4 regions of the Mesorhizobium sp. WSM4844 genome follow, and region 2 is predicted to be linked to each of the others. Evidence: predicted binding sites of a transcription regulator. Region 2 holds the regulator's gene; each other region holds the start of a gene.
The links. Region 2 encodes LexA, which represses DNA repair genes until DNA is damaged. Its sites were predicted from a motif close to TGTTCNNNNTGTGTTCNG; they were not measured.
Positions count from the first base shown of each region.

Region 1: recA (recombinase RecA) is a predicted target of LexA. The motif match lies at 1,855-1,872, and genes of this name have one in related genera.
Region 3: AC0L2A_RS35310 (ATP-dependent helicase) is a predicted target of LexA. The motif match lies at 3,473-3,490, and genes of this name have one in related genera.
Region 4: AC0L2A_RS19555 (YifB family Mg chelatase-like AAA ATPase) is a predicted target of LexA. The motif match lies at 3,175-3,192, and genes of this name have one in related genera.

Region 1 covers NZ_JBVVQB010000013.1:140,201-145,338, reverse strand. Annotated here, with positions in the region: gene AC0L2A_RS13705 (GFA family protein) at 1-190, opposite strand, end outside; gene AC0L2A_RS13700 (TfoX/Sxy family protein) at 281-604, shown strand; gene AC0L2A_RS13695 (carbohydrate kinase family protein) at 790-1,722, opposite strand; gene recA (recombinase RecA) at 1,996-3,093, shown strand; gene alaS (alanine--tRNA ligase) at 3,380-5,138, shown strand, end outside.
Region 2 covers NZ_JBVVQB010000006.1:61,121-66,258, reverse strand. Annotated here, with positions in the region: gene gltX (glutamate--tRNA ligase) at 1-78, opposite strand, end outside; gene AC0L2A_RS07615 (ComEC/Rec2 family competence protein) at 182-2,638, shown strand; gene lexA (transcriptional repressor LexA) at 2,632-3,384, opposite strand; gene AC0L2A_RS07605 (molybdopterin molybdotransferase MoeA) at 3,489-4,694, opposite strand; gene moaC (cyclic pyranopterin monophosphate synthase MoaC) at 4,694-5,138, opposite strand, start outside.
Region 3 covers NZ_JBVVQB010000102.1:1,210-6,347, reverse strand. Annotated here, with positions in the region: gene AC0L2A_RS35315 (ABC transporter permease) at 1-723, shown strand, start outside; gene AC0L2A_RS35310 (ATP-dependent helicase) at 733-3,432, opposite strand; gene AC0L2A_RS35305 (dienelactone hydrolase family protein) at 3,733-4,638, shown strand; gene AC0L2A_RS35300 (EamA family transporter) at 4,639-5,138, opposite strand, start outside.
Region 4 covers NZ_JBVVQB010000024.1:47,001-52,138, forward strand. Annotated here, with positions in the region: gene AC0L2A_RS19545 (malate synthase G) at 1-756, shown strand, start outside; gene AC0L2A_RS19550 (hypothetical protein) at 901-1,443, shown strand; gene AC0L2A_RS19555 (YifB family Mg chelatase-like AAA ATPase) at 1,551-3,083, opposite strand; gene gshB (glutathione synthase) at 3,265-4,206, opposite strand; gene AC0L2A_RS19565 (SDR family NAD(P)-dependent oxidoreductase) at 4,651-5,138, shown strand, end outside.

The DNA.
Region 1 (5,138 bases), on a different contig from region 2:
CGCCAAGATGGCGCTTGCCCTTGATTTTCAGCGTCTCGAAATCGGCACCGAGATTGATGGCAAAGCCACCGCCGCCCTGCTGCTTGCGGCAGATCGAGCAGTAGCACAGCATGAACGGCACCGGCGTGTGGCTTTCCACCTCGAAGCGGACGGCATTGCACCGGCAGGAGCCTTTGAGCAGAAGCGGCATGAAAAACTCCGACGAAATTGGCTTTCAACTTGTCAGGATGGCGCCGGCTGCGGCGGTGACAAGGGGAAATCCGGGTGACATGATCGCGGCATGGACAATGAACGCATTGCCGAACTTTTCGAAGGCCTCGGACCGGTCAGCATTCGCAAGATGTTCGGCGGCAAGGGCATCTATTTCGACGGCGTGATCGTCGCCATCGTCATTCGTGACGAATTGATGCTGAAAGCCGATGCGGAAAGCGCGCCCGAATTCGAGGCGGCCGGCTGCCGGCAATGGACCTATACGGGGTCGCGGCACGGCAAGCTGGTGTCGATGCCGTATTGGAGCGTTCCCGACAGCGCCTTCGACGATCCGGATGAGATGGCGGCCTGGGCACGCCTGGCCTATGAGGCGGGGCTGCGGGCCGGCAAGTAGCTGTGTCCGCTAGCCGCTCAGTTTAAGATAATCGTTTCAGGTCGGCGCTGCCCATCACCCTTACCCTCTCCCCGTGAAGGACGGGGAGAGGGGTCGCCGGCGTCGCGGCCAAGCCCCTTCTCCCCGTCCTTTACGGGGAGAAGGTCCCGGCAGGGGGTTGAGGGGCGGCGCCAACATCCGGGGGTTCAAGCCAGGTCGCGCGCCTCGGGCACGAATGCCAGCGCCTCGGCAAAGATAGCGCTCGTGAAGGTGGCGCTCTCGACGGCGAGGATTGCTGCGGCAACGCCTTCGCGCAGCGCCACGCGCAGCGTCAGGCCGCGCAGCAGGGCGGCGATCGTTGCGCCCGCCAGCGCATCGGCGGCGCCGGTCGCATCCGCCGGCTTTTGTGACGTAGGCGGAGAGATCGAAAACGCGTCGGTTTCGTCGAAACCGAGCACTGGACCGTCGCCAGCGGTGACCCCGCCGCCTCTGAGGCCCGCACGCCTCAGGCCGTCGATGATATCTTGCTCCGCAGCGTCGATACCGACAGCGGCGAGCGCGCCGGCCTCGCGCCGGTCCATGAAGGCCAGCGCCAGACTGCCCAGCACCGGCGCGAGCCGCGCCGCCTTGCTGGGCGAAACGGCAAGTGCAAACACGGGCTTGTCGGCTGCAAGCGCTACCAGCCGCTCGAGCGCCGCCGACGGCAGGTTTGCGTCGCAAAGGACTGCATCGGCAGTGCTGATTGCCTCGTGCACCTTGGCACGGCGGATCTGCTTGGCAAGCGCCAGGTCGTAGAGCGCCATGTCGGCGAGGCCGGCGATCAGCGCGCCGTCGCCGTCGATTATCGTCGTGTTGCTCGGCGTCGTGCGATCTAGGAACACCACCGACAGATCGGCAATCCCCGCCACAGCAATGGCGCGCGAGACCGTATCGGCCGGAACATCGCCGCCGCGCACCGAAAGCAGCGAACCGGAGACGCCGCGGCGCACGGCGCAGCGCAGCGCATTGAAGACGGCGCCGCCGACTTCCTCGTGCATCGTGCCGGGGTTCGACGCCGCCGGCACGAAGGCGCCCAAAACCTGGCCGCGCCGCTCGATATAGGCGCCGCCTACGGCCAGGACTGTCGGCGACTTCATCATGCCGATGAGATGACCTTTGCTGTTCCCGGTGAGACTAGGTTGCCAGGCGGAACCCGGCAACCGGAGGCGCGATTCGGAAGATGCCTAGCAGAATCCTGCGGGTGAAGCCGGGATGCATCTTGGGTGAAAACGCGAAACAAAAATAGAACAAATCCGGATATTGTTGGTTTTTCAATCGGTTGTATCCCCTTGCCAATCGAGAACAAAAAAGGTACAAATTGATAGGGATTACGGATTGTCCGGCCTTCATTGACGACCAAGGGGTGATGTATCATGGCTCAGAATTCTTTGCGGCTTGTAGAGGACAAAACGGTGGACAAATCAAAGGCTCTGGATGCGGCGCTGTCGCAAATCGAGCGTGCCTTCGGCAAGGGCTCGATCATGCGGCTCGGCGCAAACGAGCAGGTCGTCGAGATCGAAACGGTGCCGACCGGTTCGCTTGGCCTCGACATCGCGCTCGGCGTCGGCGGCCTGCCGCGCGGCCGCATCATCGAGATCTACGGGCCGGAAAGCTCGGGCAAGACGACGCTGGCGCTGCACACTGTGGCGGAGGCCCAGAAGAAGGGCGGCATCTGCGCCTTTGTCGATGCCGAGCACGCTCTCGACCCGGTCTATGCCCGCAAGCTCGGCGTCGACCTCGAAAACCTCTTGATCTCGCAGCCCGATACCGGCGAGCAGGCGCTGGAGATCTGCGACACGCTGGTGCGTTCCGGCGCCATCGACGTGCTGGTGGTCGATTCGGTCGCGGCGCTGACGCCGCGCGCCGAAATCGAAGGCGAGATGGGCGATTCGCTGCCCGGCCTGCAGGCCCGCCTGATGAGCCAGGCGCTGCGCAAGCTGACCGCCTCGATCTCGCGCTCCAACACCATGGTCATCTTCATCAACCAGATCCGCATGAAGATCGGCGTCATGTTCGGTTCGCCGGAGACCACGACCGGCGGCAACGCGCTGAAATTCTACGCTTCGGTGCGCCTCGACATTCGCCGCATCGGCTCGGTCAAGGACCGCGACGAGGTCGTCGGCAACCAGACCCGCGTCAAGGTGGTCAAGAACAAGCTGGCGCCGCCCTTCAAGGTGGTCGAGTTCGATATCATGTATGGCGAGGGCGTGTCCAAGACCGGCGAGCTGGTCGACCTCGGCGTCAAGGCCGGCGTGGTCGAAAAGTCGGGCGCCTGGTTCTCCTACAATTCGCAGCGTCTCGGCCAGGGCCGCGAGAACGCAAAACTGTTCCTGCGCGACAATCCCGACACGGCGCGCGAGATCGAATTGGCACTACGGCAGAATGCCGGGCTGATTGCGGAAAAGTTCCTCGAGAATGGTGGTTCCGAAGGCGGAGACGACGGTTTCGAGGACGAAGCCGGCGCCATGTAGGCTTCGGCATTGGTCGGAGTTTGGCCATGATTCCGGCTCATCACCTCCAGCCTGTGTAATCGAGTTCTGTATTGTTGCGTTCGAACCGCCGGCCTAGCGCCGGCGGTTTGCGTTTCAGCGGTGGCGCCGAGATGACCGGCAGGCCGGCAACGAGATGACCGGCAAGCCCCGCAAATTGGCCCAATTCCGTGTTTCTGGACAGGGTGCAACGCGGCGGCTAAAAGGCCATGTCCATTTGCCGTCGGCCGCGCCGGCGGCTCTCTCTAAAAGCTAAAAGGCAGTATTCATGAGTGGCGTGAACGAGATCCGGTCGACATTCCTCGACTATTTCCGCAAGGAGGGTCACGAGGTCGTCGCGTCGAGCCCGCTGGTGCCGCGCAACGACCCGACACTGATGTTCACCAATGCCGGCATGGTGCAGTTCAAGAACGTTTTCACCGGCCTGGAAAAGCGACCCTATTCGCGTGCCACGACGGCTCAGAAGAGTGTTCGCGCCGGCGGCAAGCACAACGACCTCGACAATGTCGGCTACACCGCGCGCCACCTGACCTTCTTCGAGATGCTCGGTAATTTCTCGTTCGGCGACTATTTCAAGGAGCGTGCCATCGAGCTTGCCTGGAACCTGATCACCAGGGAGTTCGGGTTGAAGAAGGACAAGCTGCTGGTCACGGTCTATCACACCGACGACGAGGCTGCCGGCTACTGGAAGAAGATCGCCGGCTTTTCCGACGATCGCATCATCCGCATTCCGACCTCGGACAATTTCTGGGCGATGGGCGACACCGGACCTTGCGGTCCGTGCTCGGAGATCTTCATAGACCGTGGCGAGCACATCTGGGGCGGCCCTCCCGGCAGCCCCGAGGAGGATGGCGACCGTTTCCTTGAATTCTGGAACCTGGTGTTCATGCAGTATGAACAGGTGACGAAGGATGAGCGCATCGACCTGCCGCGCCCGTCGATCGACACCGGCATGGGCCTGGAGCGCATGGCCTCCATTCTGCAAGGGGTCGAGAGCGTCTTCGAGACCGACCTGTTCCGTCACCTGATCGAGGCCGCGTCATCCGCGCTCGGCCGCGGTCCGGATGCCGACACCGTCGGATCGTTCCGCGTCATCGCCGACCATCTGCGTTCGTCCTGCTTTCTGGTGGCCGACGGCGTGCTGCCGTCCAATGAGGGCCGCGGCTACGTGCTGCGTCGCATCATGCGCCGCGCCATGCGCCACGCGCAGCTTTTGGGCGCCGGTGATCCGCTGATGTGGCGGCTGGTGCCGGCGCTGGTGCGCGAGATGGGCCAGGCCTATCCGGAACTGGTGCGCGGCGAACAGATGATCACCGAGACGCTTAAGCTTGAAGAAACCCGTTTCCGCAAGACGCTGGTGCGCGGCTTGGGCCTGCTTTCGGAGGCTACGGAAAAGCTGGGTGCCGGCGACATGCTGGATGGCGAGACCGCCTTCAAGCTCTACGACACCTATGGCTTTCCGCTCGATCTGACGCAGGACGCGCTGCGTCAGCGCAACATCTCGGTCGATCTTGCCGGCTTCACCAATGCGATGGAGCAGCAGAAGGCCGAGGCGCGCAAGAGCTGGGCTGGTTCCGGCGAGGCCGCGACCGAAACAGTGTGGTTCCCGGTGCGCGAGAAGCATGGCGCCACCGAGTTCCTCGGCTACGAGACTGAGCAGGCGGAAGGCCTTATCCAGGCGCTGGTCAGGGACGGCAAGATCGTCGACAGCGCCGCCAACGGCGAGGCGGTTGCCGTGGTCGTCAACCAGACGCCGTTCTATGGCGAATCCGGCGGCCAGGTGGGTGATACCGGCGTCATTTCAGGCGAAGGGTTCTCAATCGAGATCTCCGATACGCAGAAGAAGGCCGACGGGCTTTTCGTGCATCTCGGCAAGGTGGCCGACGGCACGGTCGACACGGGCGCGACCGTCGAACTGAAGGTCGACCATGCGCGCCGCTCCAGGCTGCGCGCGAACCATTCCGCGACGCATCTGATCCACGAAGCGCTGCGCGAGGTGCTCGGCACCCATGTCGCGCAGAAGGGCT
Region 2 (5,138 bases):
CAACGCCGTGCGCGCCCCGCCAATATGCAGGAATCCGGTGGGCGAAGGGGCAAAACGGGTGACGACCTTGTCGGACATGGAACTCTCGGGGCAAGCGCAGGAAACGGATGTGGCTGCGCGGACTTTCGCGCGTTGCGCGTTCATGTAGCATAGGAGGTCAAGGGCGCAAGGGGCGAACCCTATGGCTGGACCAGGCCGCGGCGTGGACGAGAGCGAGGGCGCGAACGCAAGCGTCAGCGAACGATCGCTGTTCGCCGACGTTCCTCACGCTGAGCCGCTACCCGTTTCGCTGCCTGCGTCGCCGCCGGGCATCCAGCCTCTTTCGCCGGATCGCTCGGTGCCGATACCGGCTCCAGCACCCGGCCCTGTCATTCGTTTTCGCCGACAGCTCAGCCATCTTTCACCATCCGGTGTCCGCAACAGCGTGGCCTCGGCAGCCGGCCTGGAACTCGACCGCGGCGTCGCCTTCCTGCTGGTGCCGGTTTTTCTGGCATGCGGGGTGATCGTCTATTTTTCGCTTGCCGTCGAACCGGACTTTGCCCAGCCCGTCGCCGTCGTGGTCCTCACGGCATTGTGTGCGGCCGTCACGCGCTCACGCCGCAAAACGCATCTGTGCTTCATGGCAGCGTTGCTGTGCGCGCTTGGTGTGCTCGCCGCCAAGGTTGAAACCTGGCGCGCCGGAACGAAGATGCTCGGTTCGGAAATCCAGACCCGGCTGACCGGCCGTGTCGTCAGGCTCGACCAGATGGCGAACGGCCGGATCAGGCTGACCATCGACGTGATGTCGACCGCCCGGCCGACACTGCGTTATGCACCCGAACGTGTCAGGGTGTCGGCACGCAAGATTCCCGCTGAGATGACCGCAGGCTCGGTGGCAACCGGCTATGTGAGGCTTCTGCCTCCGACTGGCCCGGTCAGACCGGACAGCTTTGACTTCTCCTTCGACAGCTATTTCGCCGGTATCGGTGCCAGTGGCTTTTTCCTCGGCAGTCCAAAGATCGTCGTCTCCGAAGATGCACCGTTAACCGCACGCCTTTCTTCGTCGATCGAGAAGGCGCGCGAAACCATCGCCGACCATATCAGGGACAGCATCCGTGGTGCCGAGGGGGAGATTGCCGCTGCGCTGATCGTCGGCGTGCGTGCCGGCATCCCCGAAGAGATAAACGAATCGATGCGGCGCACCGGCATCTACCACATCATCTCCATTTCCGGCCTGCACATGGCGCTTGTCGCCGGCACCGTCATGGGATTGCTGCGCGGCGCCTTTGCGCTGTTTCCCGACTTTTCGTCGCGCCGGCCGGTCAAGAAATATGCGGCTGCTGCCGCACTCGTCTCCATCGCTGCCTATCTGATCTTTTCCGGTATCGTGGTCGCGGCTGAACGCAGCTTCATCATGCTGGCGGTAATGCTTGTCGCCGTGCTGTTCGACCGGGCGGCACTCACCATGCGCAACCTGGCGATTTCGGCCATCGTCGTCATCGTCGTGTCGCCGCATGAGGTGGTCGGCGCAAGTTTCCAGATGTCCTTCGCCGCGACTGCGGCTCTCGTGGGCGCCTATGCCGGTTGGTCCGACTACCGGGCCGACAAGGCCAAGGCGCCGCGACAGCGACGGTCACCGGTCGCTTTCGTCACGCGCAAACTCGTCGCTGGGGCAGGCACCATCGCAATGACCTCCATCATTGCCGGCAGCGCCACCGCGCTGTTCGCCATCTGGCACTTCCAGCGCGTCTCGCCGCTCAGCCTGTTCGCCAATCTGGCCGTCATGCCGATCGTCACGATCGTCATGTTCCTGGCCGTCCTCAGCGCCTTGGCAATGCCTTTCGGCCTCGACGGCCCTTTCCTCTACATGATGGGCAAGGGCCTGACGGCGATGATCGCAATTTCGGGATGGATCTCGGAGCGTTCGCCGGTCGATGCAGTCGGACTGATTTCGTTGCAATCGGTCCTGCTGGTGACAGTCGCCCTGGTCATAGCCACGATGGCGACGACATGGCTGCGGCTTGCCGCACTTCCCTTTGCGCTCGCCGGCCTGCTGACGATTTCCGAGACGCGCACCCCCGACGTGCTGATTTCGGAGGATGCGCATCTGGTGGCGCTGCCGATCGGCGGCGGCGAACTTGCCGTCAACCGGATGCGTTCGAACGAATTCACCACCGACAACTGGAAACATGCGCTGGTTTCAACAACGATCATCGAGCCGGAGACATTCGAAAAAGGAGATGTGCAGTTCGACATCGCCGACCCGGCCGACCTGCCGTCGGGAGCGCCTTTCACCTGCACTGCCGGCCTGTGCTTGGCCCGGCATCCGTCCGGCGCGCTCATTGCGCTCGCCGACGACCGGAAAACCGCGCGGCCGGCCTGTGCCTTTGCGGATTTGATCGTCATCGACGACGCCACAGCCTATTACAAACCCTGCCGCAACCCGCTGGTTCTCGTCGTCACCAAACGGCAGCTCGCTCGCATGGGCAGCGCCGCCGTCTTCTTCGATCCGCTATCGGCGACGACGCGCGCAGAAATCCGTTTTGCCGTCAGACAGCCATACAGGCCCTGGCATGAGCAGCGGCGATTTTCGCGCGAGGCAAGGGGCCTGCCTCCATACCGCAGGGCCAAGAAACCCCAGAAGCCTGCCCTTCAGTAACGCCGGATCAGTCCGACGAGCTTGCCCTGCACCTTGACCCGGTCCGGCCCGAAGATGCGCGTCTCGTAGGCCGGATTGGCGGCTTCCAGTGCGATCGAGGCACCTTTGCGGCGGAATCGTTTCAGCGTCGCTTCCTCCTCGTCGACCAGAGCGACAATGATCTCGCCAGGCTGGGCGGTGTCGGCGTTGCGGATGATGACCGTGTCGCCGTCGAAGATGCCGGCCTCGATCATCGAATCACCCTTGACCTCCAGCGCGTAGTGGGTGCCGCCGGTGATCATGTCCGGTGGCACCGAGATCGAATGCGTCTGGTGCTGGATGGCGTCGATCGGCACACCGGCAGCGATGCGGCCCATCACCGGTATGGAGACGGTGGCAACGACGTCGTCGTCATTGCCGGCAGCACGCATGCGCGAAGGCGCCGGCTTGATCTGGCGTCCGAGGCCGCCCTGTCCAAGCCCGCCCTGGCCAAGGCTGCCTTGAATGACGCTCGGCGAGAATTTGCGCGCCGCATTGAGGCCCGGCGCGATCGAATCGGGCAGCCGCAGCACCTCCAGCGCGCGGGCGCGGTTGGGCAGGCGGCGAATGAAACCGCGTTCCTCCAGCGCCGTGATCAGCCGGTGGATCCCTGATTTGGAGGCGAGGTCGAGCGCTTCCTTCATCTCGTCGAACGAGGGCGGAATGCCGCTTTCCTTCAGCCGTTCGTGAATGAACATCAGCAGTTCATGTTGTTTGCGTGTCAGCATCGCGACCCCCAACAGAATCAGAAAAACAAACCCAGAACAAACACTATCTGTTCCAGTTGTGTTCCGCAACCATTTAAAGTTTAATGAATGTGTTGACGGTTTGTTCAGCGTAGCATCAGCACGCTGCAGGCGGCGCCCGCTGCGGCTGCGGGAGCGAATGGCTCGCGCACGACCAGTCCGTTGGCGTCGGCCAGCATTCTGAGCATCGAGGAATCCTGGATACTGAACGGCGTTGCCTCAAGCGTGCCGGCTTCTTCCTTCACCACCGCGCGTACATAGTCCTGCCTGAGATCGTTGGCCGGCATGGCGGCGCCGAGCCGCGCCTGACGCATGTCCTGGCGGAAGGCGCGGCCGCCGAGCCGCGCCAGCAGCGGCTTCAGAAAGAGCTGCGTGCAGACCAGGCTGGCCACCGGATTGCCGGGCAGGCCGATGCAACGGATGGCACCCAGCCGCCCGAACATCAGTGGCTTGCCGGGCCGCATGGCGATTTTCCAGAAATCAAGCGCCATGCCTTCGCCGGTCAGCACGTCATGGACGAGGTCATGGTCCCCGACCGAGGCGCCGCCCAGCGTGACGATGACGTCCGCGCCTGCGTCGACGGCTTTTGTCACCAGCGCGGCGATCGCCTCCTTGCGATCGGGGGCGATGCCGAGATCGAGTGCGCTGGCGCCGACCGAGCGGGCCGCGGCGGCGACGCCAAAGGCATTGGAGGAGATGATCTGGTCGGGGCCAAGGTCGCTGCCCGGCGGCAGCAATTCGTCGCCGGTGGCGATGATGGCGACCAGCGGCCGTTTCACCACGCGGACCTGCTGGTGGTTGGCCGACGCCGCCAGCGACAATGCCGCCGGATCAAGCAGGCGGCCTTTCTCCAGCAGCATGTCGCCCTGCGAGAAATCGAGCCCGAGGCGGCGGATGTTGCGGCCTTCAACCGTCGGCGCGGTCACTTCGACGATGCCGCCACCGAGGTCGCGGACATTCTCCTGGATGACGATGGTGTCGGCGCCTGCGGGAAGCGGCGCGCCGGTGAAGATGCGCACGGCCTGCGCCGGGCCGACCGTTCCGGTAAAGCCGCGACCGGCCGGCGCCATGCCGATCACCGAAAGTCTCGCGGGCACGGACGCGACATCGTCGGCCCGCACGGCATAGCCGTCCATGGCCGACGCGTTGAATGGCGGCTGGGTGCGGAGCGCCATGAGCGGCTCCGCCAGCACGCGGTCGGCGGCATCCATCAGCGCGACGCTTTCAGCCTGCAAGGGCGCAGCATCCGCAAGCAGGTGCTCGAGCGCCTCGGCGACCGCAAGCAGCGCCATTATTGGCCTGCCCCCTGGGCATCCGCCTTGTAGTCGGCGGATTTGCCGCCGGTCTTTTCCACCAGCCTGATGCCGGAGATCGCCATGCCGCGATCGACCGCCTTGGCCATATCATAGATGGTCAGGCAGGCGACCGAGACGGCGGTCAGCGCTTCCATCTCGACGCCGGTCTTGCCGGTGACGCGGGCCAGCGCCGTGACCTTCAGGCCGGGCAGCGTCGCGTCAGGTTCGATGTCTACCGATATCTTGGTCAACAGCAGCGGATGGCAGAGCGGGATCAGCTCATGCGTCCTCTTGGCCGCCATGATGCCGGCGATGCGCGCCGTGCCCAGCACGTCGCCCTTCTTGGCATCGCCGTCGAGAATCATTTTCAGCGTTTCGGGCCGCATCGAGACAAGACCTTCGGCGATTGCCGTGCGGGTCGTCTCCGCCTTGTCGCCGACA
Region 3 (5,138 bases), on a different contig from region 2:
TGGGTGTTCGCGCTGGTCGTGCAGGCCGGCTACGACCCGTTTCTCGGCATCGCCGCCGCCATTGCAACGGGCACGTTGCTCGGCTTCCTGGTCGGGTCGCTGGTCGTCTATGGCGGGCTGTCGTCGCTGATCGCCACCCTCGGCATGAACTTCCTGCTGCGCGGCCTGATCCAGATCATCAACGAAGGCAGGTCGACGGCGCTGACCAGCCTTGTCGACAGCTGGGCGTACAAGATCTTCTCCAGCCAGCTCTACGGCATCCCGGTGCAGATCTTCTGGGCCATCGGCTTCGTCGTGCTGTCGGCGCTGCTCTACAACAGGCATCGCTTCGGCGCGCAGGTGAAGGTGGTCGGCGACAATCCCGACAGCGCCCAGCAGATGGGCATCGACGTCAAGCGCGTGCGGGTGAAAGTGTTCGTCTTCGTCGGCATCGGGGCGGCGATCGCCGGCACCTTCTCGGTGATGATCAACTTCACCTGGTGGCCGACGGCCGGCGACGGCTATTTGCTGCCGGTGCTGGCATCGGTGTTCGTTGGCGGCACGCCGACCTGGGGCGGCGTCGGTACCGTGGTCGGCGGCGCCATCGGCGCCGTCACCGTGTCGTTCATCCAGACCGGCGTCGTCGCGGCAGGCCTGAGCGGCTTCTATGTCCAGTTCTTCAACGGGCTGATCATCATCCTGTCGCTGCTCGGTCACAAATGGAACCAGGCGCGGTATCGGTGAGGGGGAGACTCACACCCCGGTGACAAACCCGTCCAGCACGCGTTTCTGGCCGGCCTTGTCGAAGTCGATGGTCAGCTTGTTGCCGTCGATGGCGGCAATGTTGCCGTTGCCGAATTTCTGGTGGAAGACGCGGTCGCCGACGCTGAAGGCCGACGGCTTGTCGGCAACGGATTTGGCGACCAGTTCGCCGTCGATGGTGCGGCCCTTGATCGAGGTACGGCCGGCGCCATAGCCACTGTCGGTCTCGCCATAGCCGATGCGCTCGACCTGGTGGCCGGAGCGCGAGCCCCAGTTGCGGTCGGTCGCCTCGGTGCGGTTCTGCTGCGCGCGCTGCCAGCCCGGCGTTGCATAGGTGCTGGAGAAGGCGCCGGATTTTTCTGCGCCGACATTGTCGAAGCGCGAAGCGCCGTAAGGATTCTGCCGTCCTGCCGCCTGGCCGCCCCGTCCGGAGGCGAAGGAGCCGCCGCCATAGGCATTGCCGTAGCCGCCATAGGAGTTGCCGCTCTCGGCGACCTCGACATGGGCTTCCGGCAATTCATCGAGGAAGCGCGACGGGATCGTCGATTGCCACAGGCCGTGGATGCGGCGGTTGGAGACGAACCACAAATGCAGGTTCTTCTTGGCGCGGGTCAGCCCGACATAGGCCAGCCGCCGCTCTTCCTCCAGCCCGGAGCGGCCGCCCTCGTCGAGCGCGCGCTGATGCGGGAACAGTCCCTCCTCCCAGCCGGGCAGAAAAACCGTCTCGAATTCGAGGCCCTTGGCCGAATGCAGCGTCATGATGTTGACGGCGTCGAGCTCGGCGTTCTGCTCGGCATCCATCACCAGCGCTACATGTTCGAGGAAGGAGCGCAGCGATTCGTACTCCTCCATGGAGCGGATCAGTTCCTTGAGGTTTTCCAGCCGGCCGGGCGCTTCTACCGAGCGGTCGTTCTTCCACATGTCGGTGTAGCCGCTCTCCTCCAGGATGGTCTCGGCCAGCTCGGTGTGCGGCGTGGTCTCCAGCGCCTTTTGCCAGCGCTCGAAATTGGCGGCAACCTGGCGCAACGCTGCGCGCGGCTTTGGCTTCAGCTCGTCGCTCTCAGCGAGTTTTTCCGCAGCCTCCAGCATCGGGATGCGCAGCGCCCTGGCGGTGTCGTGGATCTGGCGGATGGTGGCTTCGCCCAGCCCGCGCTTCGGCACGTTGACGATGCGCTCGAAGGCGAGGTCGTCTGCGCCTTGCGCGACGACGCGGAAGAAGGCCAGCGCGTCGCGGATTTCGAGGCGCTCGTAAAAGCGCGGGCCGCCGATGACGCGGTAGTTGAGGCCGAGGGTGACGAAGCGGTCCTCGAACTCGCGCATCTGGAAGGACGCGCGGACAAGAATGGCCATGTCGTTGAGATTGTGCTTCTGCCGCTGGTAGGCCTCGATGGTTTCGCCAACAGCGCGGGCCTCTTCCTCGGAATCCCAGGCGGCATGGACATGCACCTTCTCGTCATCCTCGGCGATCTTTTCGGTGAACAGCGTCTTGCCGAAGCGGCTTTCATTGTGGGCGATGAGGTGGGAGGCGGTGCCGAGGATGTGCGCGGTGGAGCGGTAGTTGCGTTCCAGCCGGATGATCGTGGCGCCGGGGAAATCCTTGTCGAAGCGCAGGATGTTGTCGACTTCGGCGCCGCGCCAGCCATAGATCGACTGGTCGTCGTCGCCGACGCAGCAGATGTTTATGGTGGACCTAGCTCGGCCTTCGGATGAAGAGCGCCCAATCTCCCCCCTAGAGGGGGAGATGTCGCCGGAGGCGACAGAGGGGGGCGCTGTCCCTCCAGCCTGTCGGCGCGAGGCACCCCCCTCTGTCCTGCCGGACATCTCCCCCTCAAGGGGGGAGATCGGCTTGGCATTCGGCCGCTGCGCCAGCAGCCGCAGCCACATGTACTGGGCGGTGTTGGTGTCCTGGTACTCGTCGACAAGGATGTAGCGGAAGCGCTTGTGGTATTCCTTCAGCACGTCCGGATTGGCGCGGAAGATACGGATCGGGTGGCACAGGAGATCGCCGAAGTCGCAGGCGTTCAGCGTCTTCAGCCGCTCCTGATAAGCCTTGTAGAGTTCACGCCCCTTGCCGTTGGCGAAGGCGCGGGCGTCGCCCTCGGCAATCTCGGCGGGGCCAAGCCCCTTGTTCTTCCAGCCGTCGATCATCTGGGCGAACTGCTTGGCCGGCCAGCGTTTGTCGTCCAGTCCTTCGGCCTGGATGAGCTGCTTGATCAGGCGCACGACGTCGTCGGTGTCGAGAATGGTGAAGTCGGATCTGAGCCCGGCAAGTTCGGCGTGGCGGCGCAGCAGCTTCACTCCAATCGAGTGGAAGGTGCCGAGCCACGGCATGCCTTCGACATTGCCTTCGCCGATCAGCAGGCCGATGCGCTGCTTCATCTCGCGCGCCGCCTTGTTGGTGAAGGTGACGGCGAGGATCTGCGACGGGAAGGCCTTGCCGGTGGCGAGGATGTGAGCGATGCGGGTGGTCAGCACGCGCGTCTTGCCTGTGCCGGCGCCGGCCAGCACCAGCACCGGACCCTCGGTGGTTTCTACCGCCAGCCGCTGCTCGGGGTTGAGCCCGTTCAGATAATCGGGTGCATCGGCATGGCCGCTGCGGGCAGCCATGGCGCGCGCAGCAATGCCCGACGGGGCCACGGGCCGCGCGTTCGGTTCATCAAAAAAAGGCATATCTTCCGAAAAGCCGGACATCTCCCCCGAATGTAGTGATTCGGCAGCGAAAGGCCAGAAGTGTCTCCGTTTTGTTCTCTGTCCAGGCGGGGGAGTTGCAAATCCTATGGCACGCCAGCCATAGCGCCGGCCTGCTCGACAGGCACGGCGGATCGGAGAAAGTGGGACAGCGCACCAGTCGAACGGTGTCATCCTGGACCAGCCGCCGGTCTGGCGGACCTGCGCTTGCGTCAGCAGCGCCTCACCGATCCGTGACTGGACCGTGCGGGCTTCTACCCTATCTTGCGCGGCGGACATGTTCCCGAAGCCGAGGAGAGCGCCATGACAAAACCGAGCCCTGCCAACCCCGCCGTCAACAGACCCGCCATTACCCAGGCTATGATCGACGCCTATGACGAATACACGCATCTGACGCTCGACCGGCGGCGCTTCATGGAACAATTGACCAGGCTTGCCGGATCAGGTGCGGCGGCCGCCGCAATCGCGCCGCTGCTGGCGGCGAATTCAGCCCGGGCGGCGATTGTTGCCGAGGACGATTCACGCGTGACCGGCGAGGACATCAGCTATCCCGGCAGCGGTGGCGAGATGAAGGGCTATCTGGTCAAGCCGGCCGGCCAGTCCGGCAAGCTCGGCACCGTCATCGTCGTGCATGAGAACAGGGGGCTCAACCCGCATATACGCGATCTGACGCGGCGCGTGGCGCTGGAAGGCTTCGTTGCGCTCGCCCCGGATTTCCTGTCGCCGTTCGGCGGCACGCCGGCCGACGAAGACAAGGCGCGCGAGCAGTTTTCCAAGCTCGATCCGGCGCAAACCACTGCCAATGCGGTCGCAGCGGTCGCTTTCCTCAGGGGCAGCGAGGACGGCAACGGCAAGGTCGGCGCGGTCGGCTTCTGCTGGGGCGGCGCCACGGTGAACACACTGGCTGCCAATGCGCCGGATCTGGCTGCCGCTGTCGCCTATTACGGCATGCAGCCGAAGGCCGAGGATGTGCCGAAGATCAAGGCGGCGCTGCTGCTGCATTATGCCGGGCTCGACACCCGCATCAATGCCGGTATCGACGCCTTCAGGAAGGAGCTCGATGCAGCTGAAGTCGAGTACACGATCCATGTCTATGAAGGCGCCAATCATGCCTTCAACAATGACACGTCGGCGGCTCGCTACGACAAGAACGCGGCGGACCTCGCCTGGGGCCGGACGATCGCCTTTCTCAAGGAGAAGCTTGCCTGATCAGGCATTTGCCGGTTTGTGAAAAGCGACGCCGGCCACCACCAGCGCGATGCCGATGCAATCGGTTGGGCTGGGTATCTGGCGGAGCACAATGACGCCGATCAGCGTGGCGGTGACCGGCAGCAACGACAGCATCAGCGCGAAGCTCGATCGCGGCAGCCGCGACATGGCAAGCTGGTCGCAGATATAGGGGATGACCGAGGAGCAGATGCCGACGCCGATGGCGGCGATGAGCAGTGGCGGCGCCGAGAAAGCCGGCAGCGCATCGGTGAAGCCGATCGGCAGCACGATGAGGCAGGCGACCGCCATGGCAGCGCCCAGGCCGGCGATGCCGTCGCCAGCGCCGGCGCGGGCAACGCGATGGCCAAGCACGATGTAGCCGACGAACAGCGCGCCGTTGAGGAAAGCCCAGAACAGCCCGATCGGGTCGCTTGACCATTTGACGTCGATCAGCAGCAAGGTGCCGGTGACGGCAACGGCAAGCGCTGCGAGGTTGCGCC
Region 4 (5,138 bases), on a different contig from region 2:
AAGCAGGCCGTCTGGATTGCCGCCTACGAAGCCTGGAACGTCGACACCGGGCTGGAATGCGGGCTGGCCGGCCGCGCCCAGATCGGCAAGGGCATGTGGGCGATGCCCGATCTGATGGCGGCGATGCTGGCGGAAAAGATCGCCCATCCCAGGGCCGGCGCCAACACCGCCTGGGTGCCGTCTCCGACAGCGGCGACACTGCACGCCACCCATTACCACAAGGTCGACGTCCACGCTGTGCAGGCGGCGCTGAAGAGCCGCCCCAAGGCAAAGCTCGACGACATCTTGTCGGTGCCGGTAGAGGTGCGGCCGAACTGGTCGCCGGAGGAGGTCCAGAACGAACTCGACAACAACGCGCAAGGCATTCTGGGCTATGTCGTTCGTTGGATCGACCAGGGCGTCGGCTGCTCGAAAGTGCCTGACATCAATGACATAGGCCTGATGGAGGACCGCGCGACGCTGCGCATCTCCTCGCAGCACATCGCCAACTGGCTGCATCACGGCGTGTGCACCTCAGACCAGGTGATGGAGACGATGAAGCGCATGGCCGGCGTCGTCGACCGCCAGAACGCAGGCGATCCGCTCTACCGGCCGATGGCCCCTGACTTCGACAAGTCGATTGCCTTCCTGGCCGCCTGCGACCTCGTCTTCAAGGGCCGGGTCCAGCCCAACGGCTACACCGAGCCGGTGCTGCACGCGCGGCGGCTCGAGCTGAAGGCGAAGGAAGGCCCCTCGATAGCGCGTACAGAGTTTTAGTATAACCCGACAGATATTAGCAATTACTAAAACGTCGTTGTCCCAGTGCACGCGATCTGCTACGATTTAACTACCGACAAACGGCTCTGGGAGGCCGTGCGTCCGACATCATGCACAAGATCAACTCAAAACCGGAGAACGGCCATGAAACGGCTTCTGACGGTCGCTGCCCTTGTGGCGGCGGGCAGTTTGGTTGCGATGCAAGGCGCAGCCGCCGATGACGCTGCGATGATCAAGAGCGCTGAATCCGCCGCACCCCCCGCTGTAGCAAGCGGCGCTGCGATCCACGCTATGGATGAGAAGGGTGCAATGCGCACACTGCGCGAGGGCACAAACGGCTTCTGGTGCATGCCGGACAACCCGGCCACACCTGGCCCGGATCCAATGTGTGGCGATGCCAACGCGATGGAATGGGCAATGGCGTGGATTGGAAAAAAGGAACCGCCCAAGGGCAAGGTCGGCTTCATGTATATGCTGGCCGGCGGCACCGATGGCAGCAACACCGATCCTTATGCGACGAAGCCCGAGGAAGGCAACAATTGGGTGGAGACCGGACCGCACGTGATGATCGTCAACGCAACGGACATGATGCAGGGCTATCCGGCTGACCCCAAACCTGACACGTCCAGGCCATATGTGATGTGGGCGGGCACTCCCTACGCACATCTCATGATTCCGGTTAAGTAGCTGCCGCGGAAATCATTGGCCACAACGATCGGGCCGCGTAGCTCAGACCGTCGAGTTCCTGCGGGCCGGGCCGGTCACCCTCCCTCCCTCACGGGGGGAGGGGAACGTCACGCCGCCTGCGCCATTCGCTCCGAACTCATGCGGTACGAAATCGCCTCGGCCAGATGGATGCGGCCGACCGTCTCGCTGGCCTCGAGATCGGCCAGCGTCCGCGCCACCTTCAGCACCCGGTGATAGGCCCGCGCTGAAAAGCCGAGCTTTTCGCTGGCATCCCTGAGCAGCGACAGGCCTGATGGATCCGGCATCGCGATCTCCTCGATAACAGAGGGTGAGCAGTGCGCGTTGGTGGTGACGGAGGTCGCGCCGAGCCGCTCGAAACGTTCGCGCTGGGTTGTCCGCGCGCGGGCCACGCGCAGCGCCACATCGGCACTTTTCTCCGCCCGGTCCGGCCGGATCAGATCGCTGGCCGAGACCGCCGGCACCTCGATCCGGAGATCGATGCGGTCGAGCAGCGGGCCTGATATGCGCGCCTGGTAGTCGGTGCGGCAGCGGTCGCCGCGCAGGCAGCGATAGCCCGGCTCGCCGGCCATGCCGCAGCGGCACGGGTTCATCGCCGCGACCAGCTGGATGCGCGCCGGATAGGTGACGCGATGATTGGCGCGGGCGATCATGCAGTCGCCGGTCTCCAGCGGCTGGCGCAGCGCGTCGAGCGCCTGCGGCGAGAATTCGGGGAACTCGTCGAGGAACAGCACGCCGTGGTGGGCTAGCGAGGCCTCGCCCGGCCGCACGCGCAGGCCGCCGCCGACCAGCGCCGCCATCGAGGCCGAATGGTGCGGCGCGCGGAACGGCCGCCGGTCGGTCAGCTTGCCTTCACCAAGCTCGCCGGCCACCGAGGCGATCATCGAGACTTCGAGCAATTCCCTCGGCGCCAGCGGCGGCAGGATCGACGGCAGCCGCTGCGCCAGCATCGATTTTCCCGATCCTGGCGGACCGATCATCAGCATGTTATGGCCGCCGGCCGCCGCCACTTCGAGTGCCCGCTTGGCGGTCTCCTGGCCCTTGATGTCGGCAAGATCCGGCAGGTCGCGCGCCGAGGCATGGATGCCGGCCTCCGGCCGCGACAGCACTTGCGTGCCGCGAAAATGATTGGCGATGGCGATCAGGCTGCGCGGCGCCAGAATGTCGAAATCCTTGCCGGCCCACGCCGCTTCCGGGCCGCAGGCGAAAGGGCAGATCAGGCCCTTGCCTTCGGCATTGGCGCCGATCGCCGCGGGAAGCGCGCCGGCCACCGCGGCGATGGTGCCGTCGAGCGACAGTTCGCCAAGCACGACGTAGCCGGCCAGCATGTCGCCTGGAATGGCGCCAAGCGCCGCCATCAGGCCAAGCGCGATCGGCAAATCGTAATGGCTGCCTTCCTTGGGCAGGTCGGCAGGCGCCAGATTGACGGTGACCTTCTTCGACGGCATCGACAGGCCCGATGCGTGCAGCGCCGCCTGCACCCGCTCCCGGCTTTCGGCCACCGCCTTGTCGCCGAGGCCGACGATGTGCATGTTGACCTTGCCCGGCGCGATCATCACCTGCACGTCGACCGGCACGGCCTCGATGCCTTGGAAAGCGACCGTGCGGACCCGCGCAACCATTTTTCTGCCCCCGGACATGGGCTCGCCCGAGCCCATGCGATCATGCCGCGAACGGCGTCATCCGAGACAACCACAGATTTTGGGCAAAGGCAAGAACATTACGGGAACAATCGAACGTTGTGCCGTTATGGCGTCGCATCGGCTACGGGCCGGAACACCGCCGTCCCGGCATGCAGGGACGTTACTTGCGCTTGGCCTCGACCGCATCCCAGAACAGGCTGGCGATGTCGGCGCCGCCGAAGCGTTTTACCTCGCGCACACCGGTCGGCGACGTCACGTTGATCTCGGTCATGTAGTCGCCGATCACGTCGATGCCGACGAGGATAAAACCGCGCTCCTTCAGCGACGGGCCGATGCGGGCGCAGATCTCGCGTTCGCGCTCCGTTAGTTCCGTTTTTTCGGCACGGCCGCCGACATGCATGTTGGAGCGTGAATCAGTCTCGGCCGGCACCCGGTTGATGGCGCCGACCGGCTCGCCGTCGATCAGGATGATGCGCTTGTCGCCGGCTCGCACCTCCTTCAGATAACGCTGAACGATATAGGGCTCGCGGAACATCTGGCCGAACATTTCGAGCAGCGAGGCGAGGTTGCGATCGGCCTCGTGCAGGTGGAAGATGCCGGCGCCGCCATTGCCGTAGAGCGGCTTGACGATGATGTCGCCGAACTCCTTGCGGAAGGCGGCAACCTCCTGGCTGTCCTTGGTGATCAGCGTTTCCGGCATCAGGTCGGGAAACTCGGTGACGAAGATCTTTTCCGGGCTGTTGCGCACCCAGGCCGGGTCGTTGACCACCAGCGTCCTGGGATGGATGCACTCGAGCATATGCGTCGTGGTGATGTAGTTCATGTCGAACGGCGGGTCCTGCCTGAGCAGGACGACGTCCATCTCCGACAGGTCGGTGCGCACTTTCTCGCCGAGCGAATAGTGATTGCCCTTCTCGTCGCGGACCTGCATTTCCTCGACGCCGGCAAACACCTTGCCGTCGCGCAGCGACAGCCGGTCGGGCGTATAATGAAACAGCTGGTGGCCGCGCCGCTGCGCTTCCAACGACAGCGCAAACGACGTGTCGCCGGCAATCGAGACGGTGGAGATGTGGTCCATCTGGACAGCGACTTTCAGAGGCATGGCGGATCTCCGGCGGATCGGATGGGCTGCTTGCCCTTACAACCTCGCCGGTCATCTGCCAATCGCGACATTTTGAGGATCGCCTGCTGGGCCTCGATGAAGGCGCAGGCGGAGCGCCTTGTCAGTTCGGCTGCGCCGGCAGCAACGATTCCCGTTCGGCGGGCCGGTCGGGTTTCGATGCCACGCTCGGCTATCTCAGAAATTCCCTCCGTGGCACCTTGCGCGTCAAGGCGATCTGACGAGCGACTTGTCAGACATAAGCCCGCGAATTTGTTTTTTCTCCCTTGCTCCCCCGACCGGGCTGGCTAGGATGCGCGCCGACCGAGCCTACAGCGCCGCGCGTCCTTTTGGACGCGCAAACGACGCTGTAGCACTTTGATTTTGCGCATGATCCTTTTCCGTAAATCGCAACCGATTTTCGGGGCCACGCGCAGGGAGAAAAAAATGATGCCATCGGCGCGCTTTGCCGACCTTGAGGGCGCTTCGGTGCTGATCACCGGCGGTGGCTCCGGCATCGGCGCGGCGCTGACCGAGGGTTTTGCCCGCCAGGGGGCAAAGGTCGCCTTCATCGACATCGCCGACGCCCCGAGCCTGGCGCTGGCCGACCGCATCGAAAAGGATCTCGGCCGCCGCCCCCTCTATCTCAAGACCGACATACGCGACGTCGAGGCGCTGCGGGCTTCGGCCGCCAGGGCCGCAGAGGCGCATGGCGACGTCACCGTGCTGGTCAACAATGCAGCACTTGACGATCGCCACGCGGTGGAAGACGTCACCGTGGAGTTCTGGGACAACAACCAGGCGGTCAACCTGCGTCCGCATTTCTTCTCCGCACAGGCGGTCGCGCCTGGCATGAAGCGCGCCGGCGGCGGCTCGATCATCAACTTCACGTCGACGTCGTTCCTGATCAATCACCCCGACATGCCGGCCTATAC